One region of the Streptomyces sp. NPDC015125 genome, then DNA from elsewhere that is predicted to be linked to it. Evidence: riboswitches for the same ligand, from Rfam matches in the RefSeq annotation. Region 1 holds a riboswitch; each other region holds the start of a gene.
The links. A riboswitch is a leader RNA that binds a small molecule or an ion and turns the genes downstream of it on or off. The one in region 1 is predicted to bind thiamine pyrophosphate.
Positions count from the first base shown of each region.

Region 2: linked by a shared signal. The riboswitch ahead of thiO (glycine oxidase ThiO) and the one ahead of ACF088_RS00365 (thiamine ABC transporter substrate binding subunit) in region 1 are both predicted to bind thiamine pyrophosphate.
Region 3: linked by a shared signal. The riboswitch ahead of thiC (phosphomethylpyrimidine synthase ThiC) and the one ahead of ACF088_RS00365 (thiamine ABC transporter substrate binding subunit) in region 1 are both predicted to bind thiamine pyrophosphate.

Region 1 is NZ_JBIBVF010000001.1:95,003-98,896, reverse strand. Features, by position in the region: gene rlmN (23S rRNA (adenine(2503)-C(2))-methyltransferase RlmN) at 251-1,357, shown strand; TPP riboswitch at 1,391-1,511, shown strand; gene ACF088_RS00365 (thiamine ABC transporter substrate binding subunit) at 1,615-2,691, shown strand; gene ACF088_RS00360 (ABC transporter permease) at 2,667-3,894, shown strand, end outside.
Region 2 is NZ_JBIBVF010000030.1:950-4,843, reverse strand. Features, by position in the region: gene thiE (thiamine phosphate synthase) at 1-181, opposite strand, end outside; gene ACF088_RS37770 (Rv2175c family DNA-binding protein) at 300-665, opposite strand; gene ACF088_RS37765 (NAD(P)/FAD-dependent oxidoreductase) at 822-2,063, opposite strand; TPP riboswitch at 2,220-2,332, shown strand; gene thiO (glycine oxidase ThiO) at 2,330-3,583, shown strand; gene thiS (sulfur carrier protein ThiS) at 3,580-3,801, shown strand; gene ACF088_RS37750 (thiazole synthase) at 3,811-3,894, shown strand, end outside.
Region 3 is NZ_JBIBVF010000006.1:257,132-261,025, forward strand. Features, by position in the region: gene ACF088_RS17080 (hypothetical protein) at 1-373, shown strand, start outside; gene thiC (phosphomethylpyrimidine synthase ThiC) at 505-2,289, opposite strand; TPP riboswitch at 2,283-2,439, opposite strand; gene ACF088_RS17090 (YibE/F family protein) at 2,507-3,894, shown strand, end outside.

The DNA of each region.
Region 1 (3,894 bases):
AACCAAGCCGAGATCTCTTCGGCGGCCACTGCTCACCCGGTTTCCCCGCCACACGGAGTGATCACAGTTGAGCGCCAAGGCCGAGGTCGAGCCGATGATCCGGCCGTCCCCGGGGCGTCCCCGGGTCGTCCCCGGGCCGTCCCCGGGCCGTGCGAGGCGGGCCGTCAAGGGCAGAAGGCCACCGTGGGTGATGGACCCCTCACCGCTCCGGCCTGGGGCTCCCTGGACGATCTGCCACACTGGACGCACCATGCCTGCACCCGGAGAACTTACTTTCGTCGCGCCGCGTGGGGCCAAGAAGCCTCCGCGGCACCTTGCCGATCTCACTCCCGTCGAGCGTCGCGAAGCGGTGGCCGCGATCGGGGAGAAGCCGTTTCGCGCCAAGCAGCTGTCGCAGCACTACTTCGCCCGCTATGCGCACGACCCGGCGCAGTGGACCGACATCCCGGCCGCGGCGCGCGAGAAGCTGGCGAGCGAGCTGCTGCCGGACCTGATGAAGGTCATGCGGCACATCTCGTGTGACGACGACACCACGCGCAAGACCCTGTGGAAGCTGCACGACGGCACGCTCGTCGAGTCCGTGCTGATGCGCTACCCGGACCGGGTCACCATGTGCATCTCCTCGCAGGCCGGGTGCGGAATGAACTGTCCGTTCTGCGCGACGGGGCAGGCGGGCCTGGACCGGAATCTGTCGACCGCCGAGATCGTGCACCAGATCGTCGACGGGATGCGAGCGCTGCGCGACGGCGAGGTGCCGGGCGGGCCGGCGCGGCTGTCCAACATCGTCTTCATGGGGATGGGCGAGCCGCTCGCCAACTACAAGCGGGTGGTCGGGGCGATCCGGCGGCTGACCGACCCCGAGCCCGACGGGCTGGGGCTTTCCCAGCGGGGCATCACCGTCTCGACGGTCGGGCTGGTGCCGGCGATGCTGCGGTTCGCCGACGAAGGATTCAAGTGCCGGCTGGCGGTGTCGCTGCATGCGCCCGATGACGAGCTGCGCGACACCCTGGTGCCCGTCAACACGCGCTGGAAGGTGCGTGAGGTGCTGGACGCGGCGTGGGAGTACGCGGAGAAGTCCGGGCGCCGGATTTCGATCGAGTACGCGCTGATCCGGGACATCAACGACCAGGCGTGGCGCGGTGACCTGCTGGGACGGCTGCTGAAGGGCAAGCGCGTCCATGTGAACCTCATTCCGCTGAATCCGACGCCCGGTTCGAAGTGGACCGCCTCGCGTCCCGAGGACGAGCGGGCGTTCGTCCAGGCCATCGAGGCACACGGTGTGCCGGTGACCGTCCGCGACACCCGCGGCCAGGAGATCGACGGCGCCTGCGGGCAGCTCGCGGCCTCGGAACGTTGACCGCCCGCTGGTACTGTGTGATCGAACAAATGCACCATCCGACAGGGGAGCGCCACAGCGCTGAGAGTGCGGAAGCGTCGTAGACCTACGGCGCCCGCAGACCCTTGAACCTCGCCCGGGTCATTCCGGGTAGGAAGTTCGGTCGTCACTCATGCTGTTGCGCCCCGCCCCGAGTCCCCTCCGTACGTCTTCGGACGCCGGGAGCCGTGGACACCGGGCGGGGCCGCGTCTCTTCCTGGCCAGCCAGGAGGAAATCAGTGAGCACCACGAGCAGAATCACCGCCACGGCGGTCGCCGCCGCGGTCGGCATGTCCGCGCTGGCCGCATGCGGTGCCCCGGGCGGCGGGGGTGCGGACGCCAAGACCGTCACGCTCGTCAGCCATGACTCGTTCAACGTCTCCAAGTCCGTCCTGAGCGCCTTCGAGAAGGAGAGCGGCTACCAGGTCAGGATCCTCAAGGGCGGGGATGCCGGGAAGGCCGTCAACCAGGCGATCCTGTCCAAGGGCAATCCGCAGGGCGATGTGTTCTTCGGCATCGACAACACGCTGCTCTCGCGCGGTCTGCACGAGGGAGTCTTCAGCCCGTACCGGGCCAAGGGGCTGGCGGACGTTCCGGCCGGGCTGCAGCTCGACAAGGGCGAGCACCGCGTCACCCCGCTCGACTACGGCGACATCTGCGTCAACTACGACCGCGGGTACTTCGCCCGCCACAAGACCGCGCCGCCGAAGAGCTTCGATGATCTGCTGAAGCCCCGGTACAAGGGCATGCTCGTGACGGAGAATTCCGCCACGTCCTCCCCGGGGCTCGCCTTCCAGCTCGGCACCATCGCGAAGTACGGGCAGGACGGCTGGCAGAGCTACTGGAAGAAGCTCAAGGCCAACGGCGTCGAGGTCGTCGACGGCTGGGAACAGGCCTACAACGACCGGTTCTCGGGCTCCGCGGCCGGCCAGGGCAAGGGCGACAAGCCGCTGGTGGTCTCCTACGCCTCCAGCCCGCCGGCCGAGGTGCTGGGCAAGAAGCCCGCGCCCAAGGAGGCGCCGACCGGGGTCGCGACGGGCACCTGCTTCCGCCAGATCGAATTCGGCGGCCTGCTCAAGGGAGCGAAGAACGAGAAGGGCGGTAAGGCGCTGCTGGACTTTTTGCTGAGCAAGAAGTTCCAGGAGGACGTACCGCTGCAGATGTTCGTCAACCCGGCACGCGAGGACGCCAAGGTGCCGGAGCTGTTCACCAAGTACGGCACGACGATCGGCAAGCCCACGACGCTGCCTCCCGAGACGATCACCAAGAACCGCGAACAGTGGATCAAGCAGTGGTCCTCGCTCGTTCTGAAGTAGTCCGCAGCCGGCGCCCGCGGCCCGTGCGGGGAACGGCGGCGCGGCTCGGCCTGATGGCGGTGCCGCTCGCCTTCTTCGCGCTGTTCTTCGCCTATCCGGTCGTGGCGATCGTCGGGCGGGGGCTGAAGGACGGCGGACAGTGGCAATTCGGCCGGTTCGGGACCGTGCTGAGCGACCCGGACGTCGTGCATGTGCTGTGGTTCACCGTCTGGCAGGCGGCGGCCTCGACCGGGCTGACGCTGCTGATCGCGCTGCCCGGTGCGTATGTCTTCGCGCGTTTCGACTTCCCGGGCAAACAGCTGCTGCGGGCGGTGGTGGCGGTGCCGTTCGTGCTGCCCACCGTCGTCGTCGGCTCGGCCTTCCTGGCGCTGGCCGGGCGGGGCGGACTGCTGGACGAGCTGTGGGGCCTGCGCCTGGACACCTCGGTGTGGGCGATCCTGCTCGCGCATGTGTTCTTCAACTACGCCGTGGTCGTCCGGACCGTCGGCGGACTCTGGGCCCAGCTCGACCCGCGTCAGGAAGAGGCGGCGCGGATGCTGGGGGCCGGACGGTTCGCGGCCTGGCGGAGGGTGACCCTGCCGGCCCTGGGGCCCGCCGTCGCGGCCGCCGCGCTGATGGTCTTCCTCTTCACCTTCACCTCCTTCGGGGTGGTGCAGATTCTGGGCGGGCCCACCTTCGCGACGCTGGAGGTGGAGATCTACCGGCAGACCGCGGAGTTCCTGGATCTGCCGACGGCCGCCGTCCTCACCATGGTCCAATTCGCGGCGGTGCTGGGCGTGCTGGCGTTGCATGCCTGGACGGTGCGCCGCCGGGAAACCGCCCTGCGGCTCGTGCCGGCCTCACAGACCGCACACCGGCCGCGCGGCCGCGGGCAGTGGACGCTGCTGTGGGGGACGCTCGCCGTCATCACCGTCCTGCTCCTCGTGCCGCTCCTGGTGCTCGTGGAGCGGTCGTTCGCCGGACCGGACGGCTATGGAGCGGTGTTCTACACCTCGCTGCGGTCGGCCGCGAGCGCCGACAGCACCTTCGCCGTCGCGCCCCTCGACGCGCTGTGGAACTCCCTCGCCTACGGGGCCGCCGCCACGGCGATCGCGCTGGTGGTGGGCGGACTGGCGGCCGCCGCGCTGACCCTCCCCCGGCTCCGCAGGGGCCCGTCCGGGCGGACGCCCCTGGCCAGCCGGTTCGTCCGGGGCTTCGACGCCC
Region 2 (3,894 bases), on a different contig from region 1:
CGAAGACCTCCAGATGGCGGAGCTCCTCGCCGGCTTCCATGCCCTTGTCCCGCAGCTGGACGATGTCCACACCCGAGGCGAGCACCGCGTCCAGGAACTGCGGGAGATCGCCCTGGCGCCGGCGGGCGTCCGTGCAGAGATAGAGCCGGGCGTCGGCCAGAGCCGGGCGTGCGGTGGTCATCGGGCGGCTTCCCCCCAGGTCGGGGGCGTACGGCCGGGCCTTCCGGTCCGTACGCCCCGCGGATGCGGTTACGGATGCTGGTGCGGCCGCCGGCACAGGGCGGGCCGCGCCTTCGGCGTCAGACGGCGAGCGCCTGGGCCCGGCGCTTCACCTCCGTGCCGCGATTCTCGCGCAGCGCCTGGGCGGGCGTGCCGGGCAGGGTCTCATCCGGGGTGAACAGCCACTCCAGCATCTCCTCGTCGGTGAAGCCGTCGTCCTTGAGGAGGGTGAGGGTGCCGACGAGGCCCTTGACCACCTTGTCGTCCTGGATGAAATCGGCGGGCACGTGCAGCGCCCGGTTTTCGCCGCGGCGCACCGCGATCAGCTGGCCCTCCTTGACCAGCTGCCGGACCCGCGTCACCTCGACGCCGAGCTGTTCGGCGATGTCGGGGAGGGTGAGCCAGGCGGGGACGAGTCCATCGATGTTTGCGTCAATCTCGGTCACGGGACAAGCCTGCCACCTCCCACTGACAGCCGGTAGCCGGGCATCGCCATCAGGGGCCTGCTGCACACCGGAGGGTGACAGCCGGCACCCGGGGGCATCCGCCGGTCACGGCTCTCCCCCCCCACCCGCCGCCCGGCACCGGCAGCCGGCGCCCGGCTACAGCGCCGCGGCCTTCAGCGGCACCGACGCATTCGCGGCCCGCTCCCGGTCCAGGGCCACACCCCGCTCGATCAGCTTCCGCCCCTGGGCGAGGTCCCGGGGCCGCCCCACGGCCAGCAGCGCGACGAGCCGTCCTTCCCGCAGCCAGATCACCGACCAGGCGGCCCCGGCCGGGTCGCCGCGCCAGACCAGCTCATCGGCGTCCCCGTGGTGGCCCACGTACTGCACGAACCGGCCGAACTGCTCCGACCAGAAGTACGGGACGGGGTCGTAGGCCACCCCTTCCGCCTCGCCGCGGGCGATGTTCTCGGCGACCGTGCGCGGGCCCTGGAGCGCGTTGTCCCAGTGGTGGATCAGCAGCCGGGTGCCGTAGCGGGCCGACGGGAAGGAGGCACAGTCGCCGACCGCGTAGACATCGGCCACGGAGGTGCGCAGTTGCTCGTCGGCCAGTACGGAGCCGTCCCGCGGCGAGACCTCGACGCCCGAGCCGGCCAGCCAGCCGGTCGCGGGGCGGGCACCGATCCCGATGACCACCGCGTCGGCGGGCAGCACCGTGCCGTCCTCGAGGGTGACCGCGCCCGCCGTGACGGAGGCGACCCGGGCGCCGGTGCGCAGCTCAGCGCCCGCATCCGCGTACCAGCCGGTCATATGGGCGGCGACCTCGGCGGGCAGCGCACCGGCCAGCGGGCGGTCGGCGGCTTCGACGACGGTGACCGCGCACCCCGCCTCGCGTGCCGCGGTCGCGAACTCGGCACCGATCCAGCCCGCCCCGACGACCACGATCTCGTGCTGGGCGGCGAGCACCGGCCGCAGCCGCTCGGCGTCGTCCAGGGTGCGCAGCAGATGGACGCCGGGCAGCCCCTCGCTGCCGGGCAGCACGATCGGGTCGGCACCGGTCGCCAGGACCGCATAGTCGTAGGGGACCGGGCCGTCGGCCGTCTCGATCACATGGGCGTCCGGCACCAGGGCGGTGACCGGGCGGCTGAGGTGGAGTGCCACGCCGAGCGCTTCGAAGTCGACGTCGAAGGCGGAGCCCTCGGCCTTGCCCAGCAGCACCGCCTTGGACAGCGGCGGACGGTCGTAGGGCTGGTGGGGCTCGTCACCGAGGAGCGTGATCGCGCCGGGCCAGCCCTGTTCGCGCAGGGCGACCGCGGTCTGCACACCTGCGATTCCGGCGCCGGCGATCACGACGTGCGGCGTGCGGTCAGGGGCCTGGGAGGACTTGCTCTGCTCGCTCACCCGATCACTCTAGGACGGGGTGTGAGGCGGCTCGCAGCAGCGCGCAAGGAGATCTCTGACACAGCGTCACCGTCCGGGCGGCCCGGGACGCGGGCCCCCGGGAGACCGGGGGCGCTGCCTTACGGTGCGTCGCGGCCCCGTATTAGGGTGATGGATACACGCACTCGCGGGAGCCCGGACGCACCGGGCTGAGAGGGAGGCTGACCGGCCTCCGACCGTACGAACCTGATCCGGGTCATGCCGGCGAAGGGAGGGGCTGGACGCCCATGCACGCAGCGGCCACACGATCACAACCCACCCCGCCAAGCCCTGATGTACTGGTCATCGGCGGCGGCATCATCGGCCTGGTCACCGCCTGGCGGGCGGCCGTCCGCGGGCTGAGCGCCGCGGTGGCCGACCCCGCGCCCGGTGGCGGGGCGGCCCGGGTCGCGGCCGGGATGCTGGCAGCGGTCACCGAGCTCCACTACGGCGAGCAGACCCTGCTGGGCCTCAATCTCGCCTCCGCCCGGCGCTACCCCCGGTTCGTCGAAGAGCTGGAGGAGGCCGCGGGCCGGCCCGTCGGCTATCGGCGGTGCGGCACCCTGGCCGTCGCGCTGGACGCCGACGACCGTGCCCATCTGCGCGAACTGCACACCCTGCAGATCCGCTCGGGACTGGAGTCACAGTGGCTGACGGGGCGCGAGTGCCGGCGGCTGGAGCCGATGCTCGCCCCCGGGGTGCGCGGCGGTCTGCGGGTGGACGGCGACCATCAGGTCGATCCGCGCCGGCTGGCGAGCGCGCTGCTGACCGCCTGTGAACGCTCCGGGGTGGCCTTCCACCGGAGCCCGGCCGCGCGGCTGACGGTCGACGGCGGCCGTGCCACCGGCGCGGAACTCGCCGACGGGACACGGGTGCCGGCCGGTCAGGTCGTCCTGGCCGCGGGCAGCCACAGCGGCCGGCTCGCCGGCGTGCCCGACGAGGTGCTGCCCCGGGTGCGCCCGGTCAAGGGCCAGGTGCTGCGGCTGCGGCTCCCGGACATGCCCGCGGGCAGCCCCGCCTTCCTCTCCCGCACCGTACGGGCGGTCGTCCGCGGCGGCCCCCTCTATCTGGTCCCGCGCGAGAACGGCGAACTGGTCGTCGGCGCCACCAGCGAGGAGCTGGGCTGGGACACCACCGTGACCGCGGGCGGGGTCTACGAGCTGCTGCGGGACGCGCACGAGCTGGTCCCCGGCATCACCGAGCTGCCGCTCGTCGAGACCTGCGCCGGACTGCGCCCCGGCTCCCCCGACAACGCCCCGATGCTCGGGCCGACCGCACTGCCCGGCCTGCACCTCGCCACCGGCCACTTCCGCAACGGAGTGCTGCTCACCCCGGTCACCGGTGACGCGATGGCCGAAGTACTGGCCACCGGGCTCCTTCCCGAGGAGGCCCGACCGTTCTCCCCCGCGCGCTTCTCCCCCACCCCTGAACGGCGCGGGGGGACCCCCATCACCGCCCCGGGACCCGAGCACACCCGTGCCCCACAGGAGCAACCCGTATGAACGCCGCCCCACCCACCGTCTCGGTGTCCGTCAACGGCGAGACCCGCGAGATCCCCGGCGGGCTGACCCTCGACCGGCTCGTCGCCACACTGTCCCAGGCGCCCGCCGGGGTGGCCGCGGCGGTCAATGAGACCGTGGTGCCCCGTACCCAGTGGCCCACCACTCCGCTCGCCGACGGCGACCGCGTCGAGGTGCTCACCGCGGTCCAGGGAGGCTGATCCGCAGACATGACCGACACCGCAACGCTCCGGGGGACGCCCCCCACCGCATCCGACAGCGGCTTCGCCGCGGGCTGTGACCCCCTCACCCTC
Region 3 (3,894 bases), on a different contig from region 1:
AACGCTTGTCGCGATGGCCGGACTGCTCGTCACGGCGCTGCGCAACGGCTCGTCGCCCCAGGTCGCCAGAACCGACGAACTGGGCGAGGCACTGGACCACGCCCGTGAGGTGTGGCGCGGTGCCCTCCTGGAGCGCGGTGTGCTGCCATTTCTCCGTGAGGCCCTCGCCGACCCCACCGCCACTCCGGGCGACGACCCGGCCCGCTACGTCCCCCGCCGCACTCCGCCGCCCGAAAGCCGGATCCCCACCCTCGGCTACACCCGCCCCGAGTTCACCAGCCCCGACAGCGGCTCCTCGGGGTCCCGCCCGCGCTACTCCAGCCCGGACTTCACCAGCCCGGATTACGGGGGATCCGACCACCAGCCGGATTAGCGCGGGGCAGCCCGGCGCCGTGAGAGTCGCCGGGAGGCGCCCACGCCGCAGGAAGGGCAAGCGGAAGGCCCCCGCCTTTCGGTGGGGGCCTTCCTGCCGAGGTGCCCGAAGGCGCGACGTCCGAAGGCGGGCTACTCCGCGAGCGGCAGATACACGCGGTTGCCCGCAGCCGCGAACTCCTTCGACTTCTCGGCCATTCCGGCCTCGGGGTCGATCGCCAGATCACCCCCGTGTTCGCGGCGGATGTCCTGGCTGATCTTCATCGAGCAGAACTTCGGGCCGCACATCGAGCAGAAGTGGGCCGTCTTCGCCGGCTCGGCAGGCAGCGTCGCGTCATGGAAGGCGCGGGCCGTGTCCGGGTCGAGGGCCAGGTTGAACTGGTCCTCCCAGCGGAACTCGAAGCGGGCGTCGGAGAGCGCGTCATCCCATCCCTGGGCGCCCGGATGCCCCTTGGCCAGGTCTGCCGCATGAGCCGCGATCTTGTACGTGATGACGCCGGTCTTGACGTCGTCGCGGTCCGGGAGGCCCAGATGCTCCTTGGGCGTGACGTAGCAGAGCATGGCGGTGCCCCACCAAGCGATCATCGCCGCGCCGATACCAGAGGTGATGTGGTCGTAGGCGGGTGCGATATCGGTGGTCAGCGGCCCGAGCGTATAGAACGGGGCCTCCTCGCAGATCTCCTGCTGGAGGTCGATGTTCTCCTTGATCTTGTGCATCGGGACATGTCCCGGGCCCTCGATCATCGTCTGGACGCCGTGCCGCTTGGCGATGGTGTTCAGCTCACCGAGTGTCCGCAGCTCCGCGAACTGGGCCTCGTCATTGGCGTCCGCGATGGATCCGGGGCGCAGGCCGTCTCCGAGCGAGTAGGTGACGTCGTACGAGGCGAGGATCTCGCAGAGCTCCTCGAAGTGCGTATAGAGGAACGACTCCTTGTGATGCGCCAGGCACCAGGCCGCCATGATCGAACCACCGCGGGAGACGATGCCGGTCTTACGGCGGGCCGTCAGGGGGACATAACGGAGCAGCACCCCGGCGTGCACCGTCATGTAGTCGACGCCCTGTTCGGCCTGCTCGATGACGGTGTCCTTGTAGATCTCCCAGGTCAGCTCCTCGGCCTTGCCGTCGACCTTCTCCAGTGCCTGGTAGAGGGGGACGGTGCCGATGGGGACGGGGGAGTTGCGCAGCACCCATTCGCGGGTGGTGTGGATATTGCGGCCGGTGGAGAGGTCCATGACCGTGTCGGCGCCCCAGCGAGTCGCCCAGGTCATCTTCTCCACCTCCTCCTCGATGGAGGAAGTGACCGCCGAATTGCCGATGTTGGCGTTCACCTTCACCAGGAAGTTCTTGCCGATGATCATCGGCTCGATCTCCGGGTGGTTGATGTTCGACGGCAGCACCGCGCGTCCCGCCGCGATCTCGTCGCGGACGAACTCGGGGGTGACGTTCTCGCGGAGGGCGACATACTCCATCTCCGCGGTGATCTCGCCGCGCTGGGCGTAGGCGAGCTGGGTGACCGCGGCGCCGTCACGGCCGCGGCGGGGCTGGCGGGGGCGGCCCGGGAAGACCGCGTCGAGGTTCTTGAGACCGCCGCGCGGCGAGGTGTGCTTGAGGCCGTCGTCCTCGGGCCGCAGGGGGCGGCCCGTGTACTCCTCGGTGTCGCCGCGAGTGATGATCCAGTTCTCCCGCAGCGGCGCCAGACCACGGCGGACGTCGGTATCGATGTGCGGGTCGGTGTACGGCCCTGACGTGTCGTAAAGCGTCACGTCCTTGCCGTTGGTGAGGTGCACCCGCCGGACCGGGACCCGAAGATCCGGGCGCGATCCGGAGACATAGCCCTTGTGCCAGCCGATCTGCGGCTCACTGCTGCCGCCGGCACCGTTTCCGTTTTCGGGCGTGCGTGCATCCTGCAGAGTCATGAGACCCAACTCCCTACGCCGGCATTACCCGGTAACAGGTTCAGCGGTCGACGCAGCGGCTTGCGTCCATGGGCGTTTCACGTGAAACGCCGCTGGGACGAAGGTCAGCGCCCTCTCAGCCCGGTGCTCCGAGCTCCCGCGATTGCAAAGGTGGCACCACGGTAGCGGCCGATGTGGCGGAGTGAACAGGGGGCCCCGGAGTTCTTGCAATGATCGGGTGGTGAGCCCTCACGAGTCCCACCACCATTCCGCCGTGCACTCACACGCGCACGGCCATGGCCCTGCCGCGCCCGTCTCCCGGCATCTGCGCAAGGTCATCGCGGCAGTGTTGATCCCTTTTGCAGCCGCGGTGGCGGTCGGCCTGGTCGTGCTCTGGCCGGGAGGTGCGCCTCCCCATAAGCCGTCCGGCGTCGGCTTCGACCAGCCCACGGAGCAGGCCAGAGTCATCAAGGTGGCGGAGGTGAACTGCGCGGATGTCCATGCCGAGCAGCAGCCCCAGCCACCGTCCCCGACAGGACAACCACCGGCCGGGGGCCGGGCCAAAGGCGAGCCCTGTCAGCAGGCGACGATCAAAGTCACCACGGGAGAGAACGCGGGACGCACCTTCCAGGCGGTAGTGACGCCGGACGCCCTGCGTCACTACACCACCGGCCAGGACGTGGTGGTGGCGTACTCCCCCAAGGCGCCGAAGGATCTGCAGTATTCGGTCAGCGATGTCGACCGGACCCTCCCGATGTGGGTACTGGCCGCCCTCTTCGCGTTCGCGGTGGTAATCGTCGGCCGACTGCGTGGAGTACTGGCGCTGGTGGCACTGGCGGCCAGCTTTGTGGTCCTGACGCTGTTCATCCTCCCGGCGATCCTTCAGGGTTCCAACCCGCTGGTGGTGGCAGTGGTCGGGGGAAGCGCGATCATGCTGATCGCGCTGTACCTGTGCCATGGGCTGACGGCCCGTACGTCGGTGGCCGTACTCGGCACCCTCGCCTCGCTGCTGCTGATCGGGCTGCTCGGATCGGTGTTCATCAACTGGGCGCTGCTGACCGGCAATACGGACGACACGACGGGGCTGGTGCACGGCCTGTACCCCGATATCGAGATCCGCGGTCTGCTGCTCGCCGGGATCATCATCGGGTCTCTGGGGGTGCTCGACGATGTGACGGTGACGCAGACCGCCGCGGTCTGGGAACTCAAGGAGGCGGACCCGTTGGCCGGCTGGCGCAAGCTCTACGGCGCCGCGATGCGGATCGGCCGGGACCACATCGCGTCCGTCGTCAACACCCTTGTGCTGGCCTACGCGGGTGCCGCACTGCCGTTGCTTTTGCTGTTCTCGATCGCACAGAGCAGCGTCGGCACGGTCGCCACGAGCGAAGTGGTCGCGGAGGAGGTCGTCCGCACGCTCGTGGGCAGCATCGGGCTGGTGGCCGCAGTGCCGCTGACGACGTTGCTGGCGGCACTGGTGGTCTCGGCGGACCGGAAGGGGCGGGGCGGGCCGGGAAGTGACGGCGGGCCGGGAGTCGTCCGGCAGTCCGGGGCAGATTTCGGGGCCGAGGTGGATGCCGGGGCCGGAATGGGTGCCGGCATGCCGACAGGCGCCACGGAGAGCCGTCC